Regions from separate parts of the Tateyamaria algicola genome, predicted to be linked through region 1. Evidence: riboswitches for the same ligand, from Rfam matches in the RefSeq annotation. Region 1 holds a riboswitch; the other holds the start of a gene.

What was found. Region 1 has a riboswitch for thiamine pyrophosphate ahead of ACMHLQ_RS10695 (thiamine ABC transporter substrate-binding protein). Riboswitches for the same ligand answer to the same signal wherever they lie in the genome.
Positions count from the first base shown of each region.
Region 2: linked by a shared signal. The riboswitch ahead of thiM (hydroxyethylthiazole kinase) and the one ahead of ACMHLQ_RS10695 (thiamine ABC transporter substrate-binding protein) in region 1 are both predicted to bind thiamine pyrophosphate.

Region 1 covers NZ_CP180422.1:1,670,716-1,680,415, reverse strand. Annotated here, with positions in the region: gene ACMHLQ_RS10700 (thiamine/thiamine pyrophosphate ABC transporter permease ThiP) at 1-1,240, opposite strand, end outside; gene ACMHLQ_RS10695 (thiamine ABC transporter substrate-binding protein) at 1,216-2,196, opposite strand; TPP riboswitch at 2,237-2,337, opposite strand; gene ACMHLQ_RS10690 (VOC family protein) at 2,424-2,807, shown strand; gene aroC (chorismate synthase) at 2,862-3,962, shown strand; gene ACMHLQ_RS10680 (TetR/AcrR family transcriptional regulator) at 3,959-4,492, opposite strand; gene ACMHLQ_RS10675 (DM13 domain-containing protein) at 4,680-5,075, shown strand; gene ACMHLQ_RS10670 (DMT family transporter) at 5,118-6,053, shown strand; gene ACMHLQ_RS10665 (alkaline phosphatase D family protein) at 6,085-7,641, opposite strand; gene ACMHLQ_RS10660 (nuclear transport factor 2 family protein) at 7,753-8,100, opposite strand; gene ACMHLQ_RS10655 (branched-chain amino acid aminotransferase) at 8,102-8,968, opposite strand; gene ACMHLQ_RS10650 (MarR family winged helix-turn-helix transcriptional regulator) at 9,118-9,630, shown strand; gene ACMHLQ_RS10645 (response regulator) at 9,627-9,700, shown strand, end outside.
Region 2 covers NZ_CP180418.1:57,851-67,550, forward strand. Annotated here, with positions in the region: gene ACMHLQ_RS00225 (hypothetical protein) at 1-204, shown strand, start outside; gene ACMHLQ_RS00230 (Dps family protein) at 311-781, shown strand; gene ACMHLQ_RS00235 (DUF1289 domain-containing protein) at 798-1,055, opposite strand; gene ACMHLQ_RS00240 (imelysin family protein) at 1,209-2,468, opposite strand; gene ACMHLQ_RS00245 (hypothetical protein) at 2,502-2,981, opposite strand; gene hemP (hemin uptake protein HemP) at 2,978-3,151, opposite strand; gene ACMHLQ_RS00255 (extracellular solute-binding protein) at 3,472-4,491, opposite strand; gene ACMHLQ_RS00260 (3-oxoacyl-ACP reductase) at 4,774-5,538, opposite strand; gene thiD (bifunctional hydroxymethylpyrimidine kinase/phosphomethylpyrimidine kinase) at 5,535-6,344, opposite strand; gene thiE (thiamine phosphate synthase) at 6,341-6,973, opposite strand; gene thiM (hydroxyethylthiazole kinase) at 6,970-7,752, opposite strand; TPP riboswitch at 7,806-7,894, opposite strand; gene ACMHLQ_RS00280 (AMP-binding protein) at 7,969-9,459, opposite strand; gene sauS (acylating sulfoacetaldehyde dehydrogenase) at 9,456-9,700, opposite strand, start outside.

The DNA.
Region 1 (9,700 bases):
CCTGCCGCGTTGCGGGCAACAGGATACGCACCGCAAAGGGCAGCGCCATCATCGCGTTGACAAAGGCCGTGACCGGCAGGGCAAAGGCGACAGGCGAAGCCCAGGGAAAGATCAGGATGAACCACCCGGTGCCGATCATCAGCGGCGAGGCGACAAGGCCAAGCAGCGTCAGCGTTTCCGCCCCGCCCCAGCGTGCCTGCGCCAGCCAGGCGGCAATGGGCAGGGCCATCGCCATCAACAGGGCGGCACTGACCACGGCCACCCAGATCGACGTCAATGTCGCGGGCCAGATCGAGGCGGGCAATTGCACCAGCCCCGCAAGCCCTGACAGAACCACGCTCAGCAACGGCAACAGCAGGAACAGGGTCGCCGCAATGATCCAGAACCCGTCGAGCAAACGCGGCAGCCGCCCCGTGCGGTCCCACCGCCGCTGCACGCGGTCACGTCCGCTTTGCAACACCAAAGGTGGCAATATCCACAGCGCAATCACCGCCGCGACACCCGCAACAGCCAGTTGCAAGAGGCTCAGCACCGCCGCGCGCCCCAGATCGAAATCAAAGCGGAAGGCCTGATAGATCGCGAGCTCAATGGTCGTGGCACGGGGCCCGCCCCCCAACGTCAGCGCCACGGCAAAACTGGTCAGGCAAATGACAAGGATCAGGGCGAACGCCCCCGGTACCACCTGCCGCAGCACCGGCCATTCCAGCGTGCGAAACACGGCACCCGGCGCCAGGCCCAACTGGCCCACCAGCCGAAACTGCTCTGCCGGGATGGCCTGCCAGCCTTGCAGGATCAGCCGCGTCGCCAGTGGCATGTTAAAGAAGACATGCGCGAGGATCACGCCATGCGCGCCGTAGATCGACACCTCCGGCAACCCCGCTGCGTCTAGCGCCAGATTGACCCAGCCGCTACGCCCGAAGATCGCGAGGATGCCCAGCACAGCAACGATGACGGGCAGGATAAATGGGGCACCCAGCAAGGTGACCAGCAGCGCATGTCCCGGAACCTTGCGCCGGGCCAATGCGCGCGCCACGGGTACAGCCAGAACAACCGAGAAAAGGGCAGAGAGGAATGCCTGAAACAGTGTGAACCGAATGGCCTGCCACTCGGCCACGCGCAGACCAGTGCCCGGCTCGACCCGCAAACCAATCGCCACGAAGGCGGCCAATATCGCCGCGACAAGAACCCCTGTCGCGGCGATGCCCGGCCAGGGGCTTACTTGGACAGCGCTGCGCGCCATGTCTCGATCGCGCTTGCTTGCAAATCTGCCGCTTCGGTTTCGGAATAGAACAGCACCTTCTCGGGCAGGGGCAGTTGCGACCAGCCTTCGGGCCAGTCGGCCTGCGGCAGCGCCGAGGGCAGCGACCAGTTGGCGGTCGGGATGATGGTCTGGAAGTCACGCGACATCACATAGGCCAGGAATTGATCCGCCAGCTCGGGCTGATCGGTGCCTGCAATCTTGCCCACGGTTTCGACCATGAAATAGTGCCCCTCGGGGAAGATCGCGGCTTTCTTGGTGAAATCCTCTTCGGCAAACATGTGGTAGGCGGGCGAGGTGGTGTAGCTGAGGACCATGTCGGCCTCACCATCCGTGAACAGACCGTAAGAGGCAGACCAATCCTTGGTCACGGTCAGGATGTTGTCCGACAGCGCTTCCCACACCTCGGCCGACTTGTCGCCGTAAACGGCCTGTACCCACAGAACGAGCGCGAGGCCAGAGATCGAGGTGCGCGGATCCTGAATGACAATCTTGACGTCATCGGGCAGGTCCAGCAGGGCGTCGAAGCTGGCGGGCGGGCTGTCCATCGTCGTTTCGTTATAGATGAACGCCGTGTGCCCGTAGTTGAAGGGCAGGAAGGTGTCGTCGGTCCAGTCGATGGGCAGCGTCAGCGCGCTGTTGTCTTGCCCATGGGGCGCAAACAAGCCGGTCGCGCGTGCCTTGGCGGTCACGTCCGAGGTGAGGCCGATCACCACATCCGCCTTTGTCCGCTCGCCCTCCAGCAGCAGGCGGGGCACCAGATCGCCCGTCGACCATTCCAGATCGCATTCGCAGACCTTTTCGAATTCGGTCTCGATGATCGGGCCGGGGCCCCATTCCGAGGTAAAGTAATCGCCCGCATAGACCGTCAGTACGGGTGTGTCGGCCAAGGCCGAAGTTGCAGCCAGGCTGGCCGCCAAAGTCAGTGCAAATTTCATCGCGTCCTCCAAAGTGACAGAGGCGGCGGGATAAGGGTCTTGGGATGATCCAAACCTTCCCTCCGCCGGTGTTAACCGGTTCAGGTTCTACGGGTTCGCATCATTGCATCTCAGCCCTTTCAGGCACCCCGAGGTGAGGCGGACATTAGTGCGCTCTTTCCCGGTCCACAAGGCCGCTTGACCTCAAGCGGGGTTGAGGCCGGACAGTATCGAAAAAGGAGAGCGCCATGAGAATGAATCAGATCACCCTGACAGTCCGGGACTATGCGAGCGCGGTCGAGTTTTACACCCGCCTGGGCTTGCTCCAGATCGTTGCAACAGACCATGGGTACGCCCGGTTCGAAACGGAAACAGGCGAGACGCTGTCGATCTCGACAGACCCGGATGCGGCACCATCGAAAACGACTGTCTACTTCGAAGTAAGCGATGTCGCGCAAAAGGTGACGGACCTGCGCGCCAAAGGCCTGGACGTCGATGCCCCACCCGATCGCATGCGCTGGCTGTGGACCGAAGCCCATTTGCATGACCCGTCAGGCAACCGCATCTGCATCTTTTACGCAGGCACCAACCGCCGCTTTCCACCCTGGCGTCTGGATGGGCGACGGCAATGACTTCCAATTTGCGCATGGGCTTTGTATCTCTCGCCAGCAACTTGGAGCCGCCTCATGTCGATCAACAGCTTTGGCCATCTTTTTCGCGTCACCACATGGGGCGAAAGCCACGGGCCTGCACTCGGGGCCACCGTCGATGGTTGCCCTCCGGGTGTCGAGATTGACGAAGCCATGATCCAGCAGTGGCTGGACAAGCGCAAACCCGGTCAGAACAAATACACCACCCAGCGGCGCGAAGCGGATGAGGTGCGTATCCTGTCCGGTGTGTTCGAGGGGGTGACAACTGGCACACCGATCCAGTTGATGATCGAGAACACCGATCAGCGCTCCAAGGATTATGGCGATATCGCCGAGAAGTTTCGCCCCGGCCACGCTGACATCACCTATTGGCAGAAATACGGCATCCGTGACTATCGCGGCGGAGGCCGGTCGTCGGCCCGCGAAACAGCTTCTCGTGTAGCGGCTGGTGGGCTGGCGCGCGCCGCATTGGCCAAACTGGTGCCGGGGATCGAGATCAAGGGCTACATGACCCGTATGGGTACGCACGAGATCGACCGCGACCGGTTCGACTGGGACCAGATCGACCAGAACCCGTTCTGGGTGCCCGACGCCCAGGCGGCTGACACATGGGCCGACTACCTCGATGGTCTGCGCAAATCCGGCAGCAGCGTCGGCGCGGTCATCGAAGTGGTGGCACGCGGCGTGCCCGCAGGCCTTGGCGCGCCGGTCTATGGCAAGCTGGACACCGACCTCGCCGCCGGGATGATGTCCATCAACGCCGTCAAAGGTGTTGAGATCGGCGAAGGCATGTCCGCTGCCATGCTGACGGGTGAATTGAACGCGGACGAGATCAGCATGGGGCCCGATGGCCCGGAATATTCGTCGAACCACGCGGGCGGCATCCTTGGCGGCATCTCGACCGGGCAGGACATCGTTGTGCGCTTTGCGGTCAAACCGACATCTTCGATCCTGCAAACGCGCAAGACGATCACCAAGTCCGGGCAAGAGGCCGAGATCATCACCAAGGGCCGCCACGATCCCTGCGTCGGCATCCGCGCGGTGCCGGTGGGCGAGGCGATGATGGCCTGCGTGATCCTTGATCACCTGCTACTGGATCGCGGTCAGACCGGCGGCGTGCGCGGCCCCATCGGCTAGGCCAGCATCACACCTACCGACCGCACCGCGTTGCGCAATGTATCAGTGTCGATCCGGGCACGTGCCATGGTGCGCAGGCCCATGTACTGGGCAATCAGCATGTCGGCCAGGGCGCCGCGGTCTTCATCCGATTTGGCGGCGTGCTTTGGCGAAGCCTTCAATGCCTCGTACATACCGTCACGCAAGGCACCCAGGCCCTGGGACACGGCGGCTGCAATCTCGTCATCATAGGTGCTGGGCCCGGCGGCGGCCGTGCACAGCAAACAGCCACGCTGATCGCCTGCGGTCACGGCGCGGTATGAATTGGTGAACATGGTCATGATGCGTTCGGCCCCGTTGGGGATCGCGGGGTCGGTCAGCAGATCCACACCCGCTTGCACGGCCTTGCCCTCGTAATGTTCGAGAACACGCAGAAACAGCGTCTTCTTGTCCGTGAACGCCTTGTACAGGCTGCCACGGGTTAGGCCCATGCCGTCGAGCAGATCGGGCAGCGACGCACCTTCGTAGCCGTGGGTCCAAAAGACCTGCATTGCCTTTTCAACGGCAACATCTGTGTCAAACGATCTTGGGCGGGCCATACGCATCTCTCCGGTTTCCGTCTCTAATATAGGTTGGGAACCAAATAGTCCAGAACTCACGTCATCGTGTTTTGTACCGTTCGGTTCCGAATGATAGGTGAGGGTCAGACCAACCCCAAACCCTGCAAAGGATCACAAGATGTTCAAAACCCTGCAAACGCTCCTCGCTGTCGCCCTGGCGGGCTTCATTTCTTTCGCCGCAGTTTCTGCTGACGCTGGCACAGTCGCCACTGGTACGTTCACCGGCGCCTCTGATCACATCACCACCGGCGGTGTTGAAGTGGTCAAGAATGCCGACGGGTCGCACACCGTGATCCTTGGCGACGACTTCAGCCTGGATGGCGCGCCCGATCCGCGCGTGGGCTTTGGCAAGGACGGCAAGTATGATCTGGCCACCGGCATGGGCCTGCTGAAATCGCTAAACGGCAAGCAGACCTTTACAGTGCCCGCTGGCGTCGACCCCGCCGACTATAACGAGGTCTACATCTGGTGCCTGAAGTTCAGCGTGCCGTTGGGCGTTGCCGCGCTGAACTGACCGCTTGCCATTGGCGGCGTAACCCGACATGGGTCGGGGGACATGCAAGCACCCGCCACCCAGAACAAACCGGGCACCGCCATCGCACTCAAGCTGATGGCGGTGTTTCTGTTCATGGTGATGGCCGCAATGATCAAGGCGGCGACGCAGAACGTCCCCTCCGGGCAGGCGGTATTCTTCCGCTCGCTCTTTGCCCTGCCGATCATCGTCGGCTGGATCTGGCAAAAGGGAGAGCTGCGCGAGGCGCTGATCCCCGTCAACCTCATGGGCCACATCTGGCGCGGGTTGTTTGGCACCGCCGCCATGGCGCTGACCTTTGCCGGGCTTGGCCTGTTGCCGCTGCCCGAAGTGACGGCCATCGGCTATGCCACGCCCATGTTCACCGTCATTCTTGCGGCGCTCATGCTGGGCGAGCGTGTGCGTCTGTTCCGCATTAGTGCGGTGGCCTTGGGTCTTGTCGGTGTGATGATCGTGATCTGGCCGCAACTCTCGCTGGAGGCTCTGGGCACGGCAGGCAGCATCGGGGCGATCCTCGTGCTGGGCGCGTCGATCCTGCGTGCCTTTGTCCAGATCCACATTCGCACGCTGGTCAAGACGGAACACACCGCCGCCATCGTATTCTACTTCTCGCTGACGGCCACTGTGCTCAGCCTTCTCAGCCTGCCCTTTGGCTGGGTCATTCCGGACCCGCGTGATCTGACCTTGCTGATCTGTTCCGGGCTGGTGGGGGGCATCGCCCAGATCCTCGTCACCACCAGCTACCGCTTTGGCGGGGCGTCGATGCTTGCCCCATTCGACTACGCGTCACTGATCTTTGCTGCCCTGATCGGCTATGTGATCTTTGCCGAGCTACCGACGCTTGCCACGGTCACGGGCGCATCGCTTGTCGTGCTGGGCGGCGTTCTGATCATCTGGCGCGAACGCCAATTGGGGCTAGAGCGGCGGCGCGCCCGGTCCGTGACCGACCCCAAAGGGTGACGCGCACCGGCAGGACCGGTGCGCAATCGGTTCAGATGCTCGTGCCCTTCGGCTCGAGGGTGACGCGGTACAATTCGGTATCGCCCCGATCCATCAGGCGCACCGTCATCTCCTGTGTTGCCCCGTCAATGTCGACAAGACCAAAGAACTGCAAACCGGCGCTGGGCGGCAGGTTCACCCCTTGCTCTTCGGTTGGGGCCTTTACGTACCTGACCTCGGGGCCAAAGGTCGCGTCCAGCGCATTGGGGCCAAAGGTGCCAGCGTGCAGCGGGCCGGACACAAACTCCCAGAACGGTTCGAAATCGCTGAACTGTGCGTTGTTCGGATCGTAGTAATGCGCGGCGGTGTAGTGGACATCGGCCGTGAACCAGACGGTGTTGGCCACATTCGCAGTCTTGATAAAGCGGAGCAGTTCGGCCACCTCCAACTCGCGCCCCTTGGCGCCCGCATCTGTGCCGTCCGCAATCCCTTCGGAGCCCGCCTGTTCGCGGAAATTGTCCCATACGATCAGGCCGATCGGTTGATCCGAGGCAATGACCTTCCACGTGGCTGTGCTGCCGGCCAACTCGCGCTTCAGCCAGGCCATCTGCTCGGCCCCGATCACGCGGGTGCTGTCATCCAGCACGTCGCCCTGAGTGGCCGTGTTCGGCCCGCGATAACTGCGCAGATCGAGAAAGAAGACATCCAGCATGGGGCCATAGTTGATCTTGCGATAGACGCGGTTTGGCTCGGACGGGGTGATGCGCAGCGGGGTCATCTCGTGAAAGGCGCGCGTGGCGTGGGCCTGCAACACATGCACCGACTTCTCGGTATAGCGGTCGTCGCCCATCAGATCCTTGCTGTCGGACCAGTTGTTGGTGACCTCGTGATCGTCCCACTGCATGAAGGTCGGCACGGATGCGTTCAGTGCCTGCACGTGGGTGTCCATCATGTTGTATTTCCACTGGTCGCGGAACTCTTGCAGGCTCTCGGCCACCTTGCGCTTGGCGTCGATCAGGGTGGTGTTCTGCCAGATGACGGACCCGTCCTTTTCCACCGTGTCCTCCATCGGGCCATCGGCATAGACCGTGTCGCCGGAGTGGATGAAAAAGTCAGGCGTGTGGCGGGCCATAGTGGCGTAAGTCAGCATGCCCTCGTCATCAATGCCCCAGCCCTGACCCGCGGTGTCACCCGACCACGCAAAGCGGATGTTGCGGCGCGACATGGGGGCGGTGCGAAAGCGGCCAACCAGCGGTTCGGACGAGGCGTTGACGTCCGACAGGTCGGTGGCGGTGAAGCGGTAAAAGATGTCCTGATCCGAGGGCAGCCCATCGACCAGACGCTTGATTGCCATATCGCCGTTCGGGATCGCATCCATCGGTGCGAGACGGCGGGCGTTGGCAAAGCTTTCGGTGGTGGCCACCTCCATCTCGATCCGCGCGGGGCGATCCGTGCGGGTCCAGATCATGCCGGATGTCGTGTCGACATCGCCAGACTGCACCCCGTGGGTAAAGGTCGGTCGGCCAGACGCGCGGCTGATCGCCGGCGCGGCAAGAAAGGCGGTCGTGGTTGCGAGAAAGGCGCGGCGGGTCGGACGGATAAGTGGCATCAAAAGCTCCCTGTTGTCTGAATGGGGTCAGAGAACAGGGCGTGGGTAACGTTTGCTTGGCAGCGGTGTAACAGGGCAGCCAAGGTTTTGTGACGGGCGGGAAGGCGCCGATCAGCGCTGCGGCAAATGGCAGGCCGAGGCCTCGACCACCAGACCATCGGGACCAAACCGCAACGTCTCTGCCGCCAGCACGTCGCGCTGATTGCGGTAGGTGATCACCAGCATGCCGTGGCCGTGCAGCACGTCGACAACGACAAAGGACAGCTCTGGCTGTGCCGCAAGGGCGCGGGCCCAATAGTCGCGCAAGGCGGCCTTGCCACGCAACTCTCCGTGCCCGACCAGACGCATCGCCTTGGCCGAGCGAAAGGTCACATCCTCGCTGTAATGCGCAAGGATGCGATCAATGTCGTGCGAGTTCCAGGCGGCCTCCCACTCGACGGCGAATGCGTCGAAATCCACGTCAGGCGCGCACCATCTTGTCGTAGCTTTCCGCGATCTCGCGCGTGATGGCGCCAACTTCGAAATTGTAATCCGCGATCTCGCCCACGGGTGTCACCTCGGCGGCGGTGCCGGTCAGCCAGCACTGCTCGAACCCCTCCAGCTCTTCGGGCATGATCACGCGCTCATGCACCTTGATCTGACGGTCCTCAAGCATGCCGATCACCGTCTGGCGTGTCAGCCCATTGAGGAAGGCGTCGGCCTTGGGTGTGTGCACCTCGCCGTCCTTGACGAAAAAGATGTTGGCACTGGTCGCTTCGGCGACATAGCCACGATAGTCCATGAACAGCGCGTCCGAACAGCCTTTGGCCTCAGCCGCGTGCTTGGACGTGGTGCAGATCATGTACAGACCCGCCGCCTTGGCATGCACGGGGATGGTTTCGGGGCTGGGGCGTTTCCACTTGGCGATATCCAGCTTGGCACCCTGGAACTTGGCATCGCCGTAATAGCTGCCCCATTCCCAGGCCGCGATGGCCAGATGCACCGGGTTGCGCGCGGCGGCGACACCCATGTCTTCGCCCGCGCCGCGCCATGCCACCGCGCGCACATAGGCGTCAGTGTGGCCATTGGCGGTCAGCACCTGCTGCTTGGCGGCTTCGATCTCATCCACGGTGTAGGGGATGTCAAAGTCGAGCTGGCTGGCGGAAAAATGCAAGCGCTCGGAGTGTTTACGGCTGAGGAAGATCTTGCCGTTATAGGCCCGCTCGCCCTCGAACACGGACGAGGCATAGTGCATGGCGTGGGACAGAATGTGGACATTCGCACTGCGCCAGTCGACCATCTGGCCGTCCATCCAGATTTTCCCATTGCGATCATCATAGCCAGCCATGGCGCCCTCCATTTTACATTTATTGCGTGAATATGTCCGATGCGGACATAAAGTTGCGCAAAACCTGCGATTCGATAGCCCTTCGCCCTTGGAATGTCAACAAGGCTGACATAAACTGGCGTCAAAACAAGAGTTGATACGAGGACAGTATGGCTGACGGACGCCCAAGTGCCGCGATCAGCGGGGAAAACCTGCTGTTTCTCACGGACGAGCAATTGCGCCAGGGGATCGAGGCGATGTTTTTCGCCTATCGCGGATTCACGGCCGATCCTGATCGCATCCTGTCTGACATGGCCTATGGGCGCGCGCATCACCGTGCCATCCACTTCATCAACCGCGCTCCGGGCACGACGGTGAACAACCTGCTCAACATTCTGGGCGTGACCAAACAGTCGCTCAACCGCGTGCTAAGGACGCTGATCGAGGACGGGCTGGTCGAATCGCGCGTCGGCCAAACGGACAAGCGCGAACGTCACCTGTACCTGACCGAAGATGGACGCGCGCTCGAAGGGCGGTTGTCGGATGCGCAACGCGCCCGCATGCGCGCCGCGTTCCGCGATGCAGGCCCCGAGGCCGTGGCGGGCTTTCGCACTGTGCTCGAGGCGATGATGGACACGGAAATGCAACGCACCTACACAAGACTGAAGGAGAGCGGCGCATGAGTGACTTTGATGCCCATCTGTTGATCGTCGATGACGATGAACGCATCCGTACGTTGTTGCAGAAGTTCCT
Region 2 (9,700 bases), on a different replicon from region 1:
CTTGGCAAACGCGCCCGCCTGCATGCACCCGGCACCGCCGAAATGACGTTTGACGAGACATGGCTGGTGGAACTGGGACAGGCGGCCGCCCGCAATGACAGCGCGAGCCAAAGTTTTCTTTTGGGATCGCGCGTATTGCCCCAGCATCGCCGCTTGGTCCGCTTTCTGGTGGGGCGGATTTCAGAGTGTTTTTCTCTGACTTAGAATAATTCTAAAAATCTCTTGCTTCCTGGGTTGGCGTGCCTAAGTAATTGCGGGTAAGCCAGCCAGCCGCGTGCAAGCCAGCGTCCAATTCATAAAGGAGCTTGGGATGACTCAAACAGCTGTCGCGCTGTCGACCGACGCACGTGGCGCCATTGTCGAGGCGCTGAACCAGTCCGTGGCCGAAACCGCCGTGACCACGATGCTGGCGCAGAATTTTCACTGGAACGTAAAAGGCATGGCCTTTGGCCCGCTGCACGCCCTGTTTCAGGAGATTTACGAGGATCACTTTACCGCGCAGGACGATCTGGCCGAACGTATCCGCGCGCTGGATGCCCATGCCGAAGGTACACTCGCCGGGATGCTTGAGCGCTCGAAGGTCAAGGAACATGAAGGTCACGCAAGTGACAAAGAGATGATAAAGGCCATGCAGGACGCGCAGGAAACCCTAGCCGCCACGCTTGCCGGCGCAGGGCAGGTCGCGGCAGAGGCCGGTGACACGCTGACCGAGGATCTGTGCATCGCGCGCGGTCAGACCCACGAGAAATTTGCGTGGTTCCTGCGGTCGCATCTGGCCTGAGAGCACCCCAAAAGGGTCAAGCCACGTCCCTCACCGCGGCGACCGGCTTGACCTTTTTCTTGAGACACTTGCGCAGATACTGCGGCACCCAGTGACGGTACTTGCCCAGTTGCGACTGTTGCCCCACCAGCATTTCCACAAAGGCCCGGCGGTGCTTGTCCTTTTTCAACTGCTTGAACATCGACTTTTGCGTCTTGGTCATCGAACAGCCGATGCAATGGCCGTTGCGTTTGAACTTGCACACGTCGATGCAGGGGCTTGGTGTCTTGGTCATTGAGTTACCTCGCTGATGCAATCATGAGCTGGGCATTGTGTCGGAATGTGCAAGACGCGCACCGGCTATGCTGAGGGAACCGGTGCGCGCTGCTGCCACCGAGAGGCGGCGTTGGGCGCGGCGTGATCGGGAACAACGCGACGCGCGCAAGTCTCACTGGAACACCGCGTCCGGGTTATCGAGGCTGTCGGACCCTTCGAAATCGATCTGGTCCACACCCAGCACGGCGACCGCGCGTTCAATCGACCGCGTCTGATCCACCAGCGCGTCAACCGCGCCCATGATCAGTGCCTCACCCGCGTCATTGCCGCGTTCCAGCATCATGTCATAGGCAAAGCCCGCTTCGGCGGCGGTCTTCATTTCGGACATTTCGAGCATGGTCGCGTTCAGCTTGCTCGTCAGTTCCGCGTCCACACCTGCATCCGCTGCGGCGACAAGCGCCGATAGGCTGTCGCCACTGACCACGGTGCCGTCGATACGGGTGTAGCTGCCCAGGTAGACGTTGCGGATGCCAAGTGCATCATAAAAGTGGCTGTTATGCGTGTTGTCCGAGAAGCAGTCGTGTTCCTCCTCGGGGTCGTTGAGCAGCACGCCAAGGCGCATCCGTTCGCCCGCCTGCTCGCCATAGGAAAGCGAGCCCATGCCCGTCAGGATCGCGCTGATCCCGGCGTTTTCGTCTGCGGTGAGTTGGGCGCGGGCATCCCCGCCGTCCTGCCATTGCGCCACCATCCATTCCAGATCGGAGACCAGCAGCTCTGTGGCTGCCGTCAGATAGTCGGCGCGGCGGTCGCAGTGCCCGCCTGTACAGGCCTCGCCCGCGACGTAATCCGTCCAGGGCCGCGCGCCTGCCCCTGCGCCGTGGCCATTCAGGTCCTGACCCCAGAGCAGAAATTCGATGGCGTGATAGCCGGTGGCCACGTTGGATTCCACGCCGTCTGCCTCGTGCAACTGCCCTTCGAGCAAGGCGGGTGTGATCTCGGTCGCGTCCACCGTTTCGCCCGACAGGGTGAAGGACGGGTTCGCCACGACGTTCAGCACGGCGTATTCGTTTTCATCCGTCGCCCCGCCATAGGTGGCATCGACATAGTCGATCAGGCCCTCGTCCAACGGCCAGGCGTTCACCTTGCCTTCCCAATCGTCGACGATGGCATTGCCGAACCGGTACACCTCGGTCTGCTGGTAGGGCACGCGGGCGGCCAGCCATGCCTCTTTCGCGGCCTGCAACGCCTCGGCCGAAGGGGCTTCGGTGAGCGTGTTGACGGCATCACGCAGGGACTGCGCCGTGATCAGGCTGTCGGTGTATTTCGCCAGCGCAATGTCGGCGTAATTGTCCAGCACGGCGGCCTTGTCCGCGAGGGCGGGGGCGGCTGCCAATAGCACTGTTCCAAGTGCTGTTGTGAGTGTCAGTTTCATGGGTGGCTGTCCCTTGTTGGTCTTTTCAGCGGTTTAGTGCAGGCGCACCACGTTGGATGCAGCTGCGGGAGAATAGGTGGACGGCGCACGGTGAATGCGGCGGATCACTTCGCCGACTTCACCTGCGAGAATGGCGATGTGTTCGGCATGGGCCGGGCCGGACAGCAGTGTGGCGATCAGCGCCGCATCGTTCAGATGACCGTCAGAGGCCGTGCGCACGAGGTTCACAAACACGCATTCATCCGAGCCGACGCAGTTGCAGCCCACCGCATGCCGGATCATCGGGCGCGTGGCGGTGCTGACGATCTTGTTCAACAGCCCCTCAAAGGCGTGCCAGGCCCGGTCGGCCTCGGCAGTTGGCAAGGCGGTGGCGTAATCCTCGCGCGCTTGCAACTGGCCTGCGGGCCCCTCGCACCACAGGCGCAGGTTGAGAACCAGGTTGGCCTCCCATGCCTCCATGCGATTGAGCGCGGCAACGGCGGCACCGCCGCGGGCGTGATGTGCAGTGCTCATTTTGTAAGGATCAGTTTGCCGGCGCGGGTGATGCGCAGGTAATAGACCTGCCCATCCAGCACGATCGAGGCCTGCACACCGTCCTTGATCAGGTCGCGCGCGTCGTAAGTGTCGATCTTTTGCGGGTCCGGGGCCGTTGTTGTGTTCGGGATCTGGGTCATCGCATTCATAGGGCCCGCTCCAGGTGATCGAGCATCGGCTCAAGGCATTGATCCGCAGGCAGGGCACCGCCCAACGCCTGTTGCAGCAACTCCTGGCAGCACGGTCTTTCGCAACACCTGCGCGCTCTGGCACGATCATGTGAGTCTTTCTTTGCCATGTCTCAGCTCCTTTGGAATAGGGGCGTCCGGGCTGCCCGCGGTGGGGTGGCTGAGACTCGCTTGTGATATGTTGATTGTTTTTGTCGGGTACGTCAATCCCGACAAATATAGTCGGATAAAAAAAGGCGCGGGTTTTCGCCGCGCCTCTCCAGCAAATCAGGGGGGTCTGGTTACTCCCAGCCGACCTCGTTGAAGATCTTTTGCGCCACCGGCACGTTCTTGGCCACTTTGGTCAGATCGACTGAATCGGGGCGGAACAGGCCAAGGGCGGCCACGGATGGGCTGAGGCCAACGCCGGGCACCGCCGGGTATTCGTCATTGCCTGCCGAGAAATACTGCTGCGCCTGGTCACTGGCGAGATACTCCATGAACGCAATCGCGTTGTCCTTGTTCGGCGCGTTGGCCGCAACGCCACCGCCCGACAGGTTCATATGGGCCCCTTCGGCGTTCTGCGCGGGAAAGACCCAGCCGATGTTGTCGCGCGCATCTGCGGGCAGACCATCGACATCTTTGCGGATCGAGCGGGCAAAGTAGTAGGTGTTCGAGATCGAGATGTCGCACTCGCCCGACACGAGGCCGCGCAACTGGTCGGTGTCACCACCCTGCGGCGACCGCGCAAAGTTATCGACAACGCCTTGCGCCCAGCCCCTGGCCGCCTCTTCGCCGTGGTTCTCGATCACCGAGGCCAGCAAGGTTTGCGAATAGACGTTCGAGGACGAGCGGTGGCACACCATCCCCTTATAGGCGGGGTCTGCCAGATCGACATAGGTCATCGGCGGGTCGGCCACGTCGGCCTTGTCATAAAAAATGATCCGCGCGCGCTGGCTGAACCCGAACCACTGGTTATCCTCGTCCTGCAGGTTCGCGGGGATGCGGGCCTCCAGCGTTTCGCTGTCAATGGACTGCAACACGCCTGCATCCTTGGCCCGTTCCAGCCGCGAGGTGTCCACTGTCAGCAGGATATCGGCAGGCGAATTCGCGCCCTCGGCTTCCATCCGGGCGATCAGCTCATCCGCGTTGCCTTCGATCCGGTTGATGGTGATACCGGTCGCTTCGGTGAAATCCGAATACAGGCGTTCATCGGTGTCGTAGTGGCGCGACGAGTAAAGGTTCAGCTCCCCCTCGGCCACGGCACCGGTGGCAGTGATCGCCGCGGCGGCGAGGGTCACGAATGAAATTCTGGCAGTCATGGACGGTCTCCCTATTTCCACACTCTAAATCTTACAGAAATAGTCAATTACAGGAGTTTTCGGCCATGGCAACCCTTTCCGATCAAAACAGTCAGGAATGAGTGCCAAAATCTGACTTTTTCTATCGCCTTTCATGAACAGTGTAGCGTGCGGGCGCGCCGCAAAGCGGCCCGAACACTCCAGACAGTGGGTTGAACGGATCAGAAGACGCGATTGCAACGGCGCATAATTTACATAATCCTGATTACCAGCTTCACCTTTGGCACAGGTTTTGCCAGCAGATCACCCAAAGACCAGCCCGCCATCCACAATCAGGTTCTGGCCCGTCACCGCGCGCGACCACGGGCTGGCAAAGAACAGCACCGCATCCGCTGCCTCCTCCGGCGTCGTGACAGATCGCAACGGCGTATTGGCGGCGATCATATCGAACACCGGCTCAGGCGTCGCAGCACTGGCATCCGTTGTTCGCAGCAGGCCACCCGACACCATGTTGACCGTGATTCCCTTGGGCCCAAGCTCTGCCGCTGCGGTGCGGGTCAGCGCCAGCAAGGCCGCCTTGGCGGAGGTGTAGTCGTGATATGGCACCACCGGATTCTGCACCAGATTGGTGCCGATCGTGATCAGCTTGCCGAAACCCGCCTGCTCCATGCCCGGCACGACCACCTTGATCAGGTTCAGCGCCCCGAGGACGGCCGTGTCGTGCTGCGCCAGGATCGCCTGTGGCGAGATCGTGTCCAGTGTGTCGCGCCCGTCACCGTTAAAGCTGTAGTCGGCCAAGGCGTTGTGGACGAGCGTGGTGATGGGCCCGAGCGTGTCGCTGACCTTGCGCACCATCGCCGCGACCTGATCGGCGTCGCGCACATCGGCCTGCACCGCGATGGCACGGTCACCCAGAGATGCGGCAAGCGCCTCTGCCACCACGCCACTGTTGCGGTAATTGATCGCCACCTGCGCCCCCTCGCGGGCAAAGGCACGGGCGATCGCGGCGCCAAGGCCCCGGCCTGCGCCTGTCACAAGGACAATCTGTTCGTTCAAGGGTTTGGTCATGTCGCGTCCTTCCAGAGGCTGTGAAAATGATGAACGGGGCCGTGGCCCGCCCCGACGGACAGGGCGTCGCCATGCGCGATGGCACCGGCCACATAGGTTTTGGCGGCCTGGGCGGCCTGTGCGACGGGGGCACCCTTTGCCAGATGCGCCGCGAGCGCCGATGACAGGGTGCACCCCGTGCCGTGCGTGTTCTTGCCCGCTGTGCGGGCACCTTCGAACCAATGCGCCTGCCCCGCTGCCCACAGGACGTCCGGGCTGTCAGGCCCGTCCAGATGCCCGCCCTTGACCAGAACCGCGCGCGGGCCCAATGCCGCCAGCGCCTCGGCCTGGCCTGCCATGTCGGCGCGTGTCACCGCCACCGGCATGTCCAGCAAATGCGCCGCTTCGGGCAGGTTTGGCGTGATCACGCTGGCTAGCGGCAACAGGGCCGCTCGCACCACATCAATTGCATCAGGGCGCAGCAGCGGTGCGCCGCCTTTCGCGATCATCACGGGGTCAAGCACGATGGGGATATCGCCCGCATCCGCCAACGCATCGGCCACGGCGCGCGCAATCTCGGCATTGGCGATCATCCCGATCTTCACCGCATCCACGCGTACATCGGCAAACACGGCGGCAATCTGGGCTGTGACGAACGCGGGCGAGACCAGTTCGATCCCGCTGACACCTTGGGTGTTCTGCGCGGTGAGGGCGGTCAGCGCCGCCATCCCATAGACCCCGTTGGCCGCAAAGGCCTTGAGGTCCGCCTGGATACCGGCACCGCCCGATGGGTCGGACCCGGCGATGGAAAGGACGTTGAGGATCATCTGTGTGTCTCCAATTCTGTGCGCAGGGTTGCAGCGGCAAGGTGGGGATCCGGCTGGCCGCAAATGGCCGACACGACGGCCATCCCGTTGCAGCCGGCGGCCAACACATCGGCGCAATGCGCCTGTTTCAAACCGCCGATGGCAACTGTGGGCAGGGCAGAGGCCGCCGCCAGATCGGCCAGGCCCGACAGCCCGATCTCGGGCTTGTGGTCGGCCTTGGTTGCTGTCGCGAAAACGGTGCCGAGGCCGAGGTAGTCAACAACCGTCGGATCAGCGGCACGCACCTGCGCGACCGTTTCGCAGGACAGACCAACCAGCTTGTGCGGCCCCAACTGCGCGCGGGCCTGCGCGGGGGCGATGTCATCCTGCCCGATATGCACGCCATCGACATCCGCCACAACGGCAGCCGTCAGATCATCGTTGATGACAAGGGGGATGCCGGTGCCATCCAGCGTCTGTTTCAACGCCCGCGCCAGCTCGATCCGGGCTTGCATCGTGGCGGTCTTGTCGCGCAGCTGGACAAAGCTGACGCCGCCCCGCACCGAGGCGGCAACAGTGTCCACCACCCCATGCTCCGCGCACAAGGCGCGGTCGGTCACCAGATACAGCAACAGGCTGTCCGCGTTCATTGCCATGACACCCGCGCCTCATCCAGATCGCCGGGCTGCATGGCATGAAGGTGATCGAGGAAGCCCACCGCAAAGCTGCCCGGGCCTCGCGCCTGACGCGCTGCGCCCTCCCCGGCCTGGGCAAAGCAGGTCAGGGCCGCAACAGCCGCATCCAAGGGCGCGGCAACGGCTGCATAAGCCCCGGTCAGTGCAGTCAGCGCACAGCCCAGGGCCGTGACCTTGGGCATGATCGCAGCACCGCCCGTTACGATGGCGTGCAGTGTTCCATCAGTGGCAAAGTCATGCGCGCCGGTCACCACGACCACGCACCCCAAGTCACCCGCAAGCGCGACGGCACTGGCCTGGGCATCAGCGACGGCGTCCCCGCTATCGGCCCCCTTGCCCGCGCCCCCTGCCCCCGCCAGCGCCATGATCTCGGACGCATTGCCTCGCACGATTGCCGGGCGCAGCGACAGCAACTCTCGCGCAACGCGCGCGCGGTAAGGCGTTGCGAAATGCGCCACCGGGTCCAGCACCCAGGGCACCGATGCCGCATTGGCCGCCTCTGCCGCCTTGCGCATCCCGTCGACCCAGGACGCGGACAGCGTGCCGATGTTGATGGTCAACGCCCCACATAGGGGCGTGAAGTCGGCCACTTCCTCGACCGCGTGGATCATCGCCGGAGAGGCACCCGCGGCCAAGGTCACGTTGGCTGCGATGTTCATGGCCACATAGTTCGTGATGCAATGCACCAGCGGGGTCTGGGTGCGCAGCGCGTCCAAAGCTGTATTCGGGGTCATCTCGTCTCTCCACTCACGACAACAGGCAAGAGTGGAAGCGACGTATCGAGGCACGGACCTCGATCAGACCTCCCTCCGCCAGCATTATCTGGTTCAGGTTCAAAGGGTACGTCTCAGCCTTGCGGCGCCCCTGGCATGTGCTTGAGATAAATGAAGTGCGGCGGCTGTCAAACCGAAATCGGCCAACCGTCGATCAGACAGACGCGTTCATAGGGATCAGGCGGGGATCAGGTCGGCGAGTTTCAGCCTCTGAATCTTGCCCGACGGCCCCTTTGGCAACTCTGGCAGAAAATGCACGGCATCCGGCGACTTGAAACTGCCCACACGCTCGCGACACAGATCAATGAGGGCGTCAGCGTTCAGGGGCGAGCCATCGCGCAGGCGCACAGCTGCCTCCACACGCTCTCCATAGCTGTGGCACGGGCGGGCAAAGGCGGCGGCCTCGACCACGTCGGGATGGGAATAGAGCGCCTCGTCAATCTCGCGCGGGGCGATGTTTTCGCCACCCTTGATGATCAGTTCTTTCAGGCGGCCCGTCACAAACACATAGCCATCCCCGTCCATGCATGCGAGGTCACCCGTCCGCAGCCAGCCATCGCGGAACGTGGCCGCCGTCGCGTCGGGGTTCTTGAGATATTCCAGCAGAGTGTTGGGCCCCCGCACCACGATTTCACCTTCGGTGCCGCGCGGCACCTCATGGCCCTCTGGCCCCTGAATCGCCACGTCACAGCCAAAGGCGATGCCGGGCGATCCGATCTTGCGTGGGGCCGGGGGCAGCGGGTTGGACAGGATCTGGGCGGCCGTCTCGGTCAGGCCCATCGTCTCGATGATGGGCACGTCAAACCGCTTTTCAAAGGCCGATTGGGTTTCGATCGCAAGGGCCGAAGACGCAGAGCGGCCAAAGCGCAGTTGCGCCCTGCATGTCTGCGTCGGTTCGGCCGCGCCGTGCAGTAAATGCGAGATGATGGTGGGCACCACGGAAAACCACGTCGCGCCGCCAATCTCTGCCTGCTCCCAAAAGCGCGAGGCCGAGAATTTCGACACCATGGCGAGAGAGCCGCCCGACACAAGGCTGCCCATCACCGTCACGCACAGCCCGTTGATGTGATAGACAGGCAGCACGCAAAACCCGCGATCCGCCGCGCTCAGCGCATGGGCGATTGTGGTGGTCCAGCCCCCGGCCAGCAGGCTGGAATGGGTGTGCACCACGCCCTTGGGCCGCCCCGTCGTGCCGGAGGTATACATCAAGAGCGCATGATCGACCGGTGCCACATCGTGCAACGCGCCCTCTTGATCCCCGGCCAGGTCAATCGGAGTCACACCCTGCGAGTTCGCGGCAGCGAATTGCGCCGCACAACTGTCATGGACATAGGCAAAACGGGCCTCGGAATGCTCAAGCGCATAAGAAATCGCGTCGCGACCCGCCGCAAGGTTGATCATCGTGGCACGAAACCCGCCATAGACCGCGCCGTAAAAGGCCGATACCGCCGCGCGCCCATTGGGGGCAACGATGGCCACGCTTTCGCCCTTGGCCACGCCCTTGCCGGTCAGTGTGGATGCGAACCCGTGGGCGGCGACACGCAGGTCTTCCCAGCTGAGCGCCGTGCCGGTCTCGGGAAACACGATGGCCGTGCCCCCCGCCCGTGCGCGGGCATCCAGCCAGTCCCGCACGGTGCCGGATGGCGGCGCATCCGGGTCCAGTATCATTTGCCCGCCTCCTGCCAGTAGGCGCCGAAGATGTCCTCCAGCGCGGGTTCGCGGGCCGGAATTTCGCGGACGATCCTCGTGGTTTGCAAAAAGTGTTTCCAATGCACGTTGTCATCGACAGCATTGCCGCCCCATGCGCCGCATCCCATGCTCAGCGAAAAGGGCATTCCGTTGGTAAAGGCCCCGCCCGTGGCAAAGGTGTGGGCCTGATTTACGATCACCCGGCTGGTCGGGATGGTCG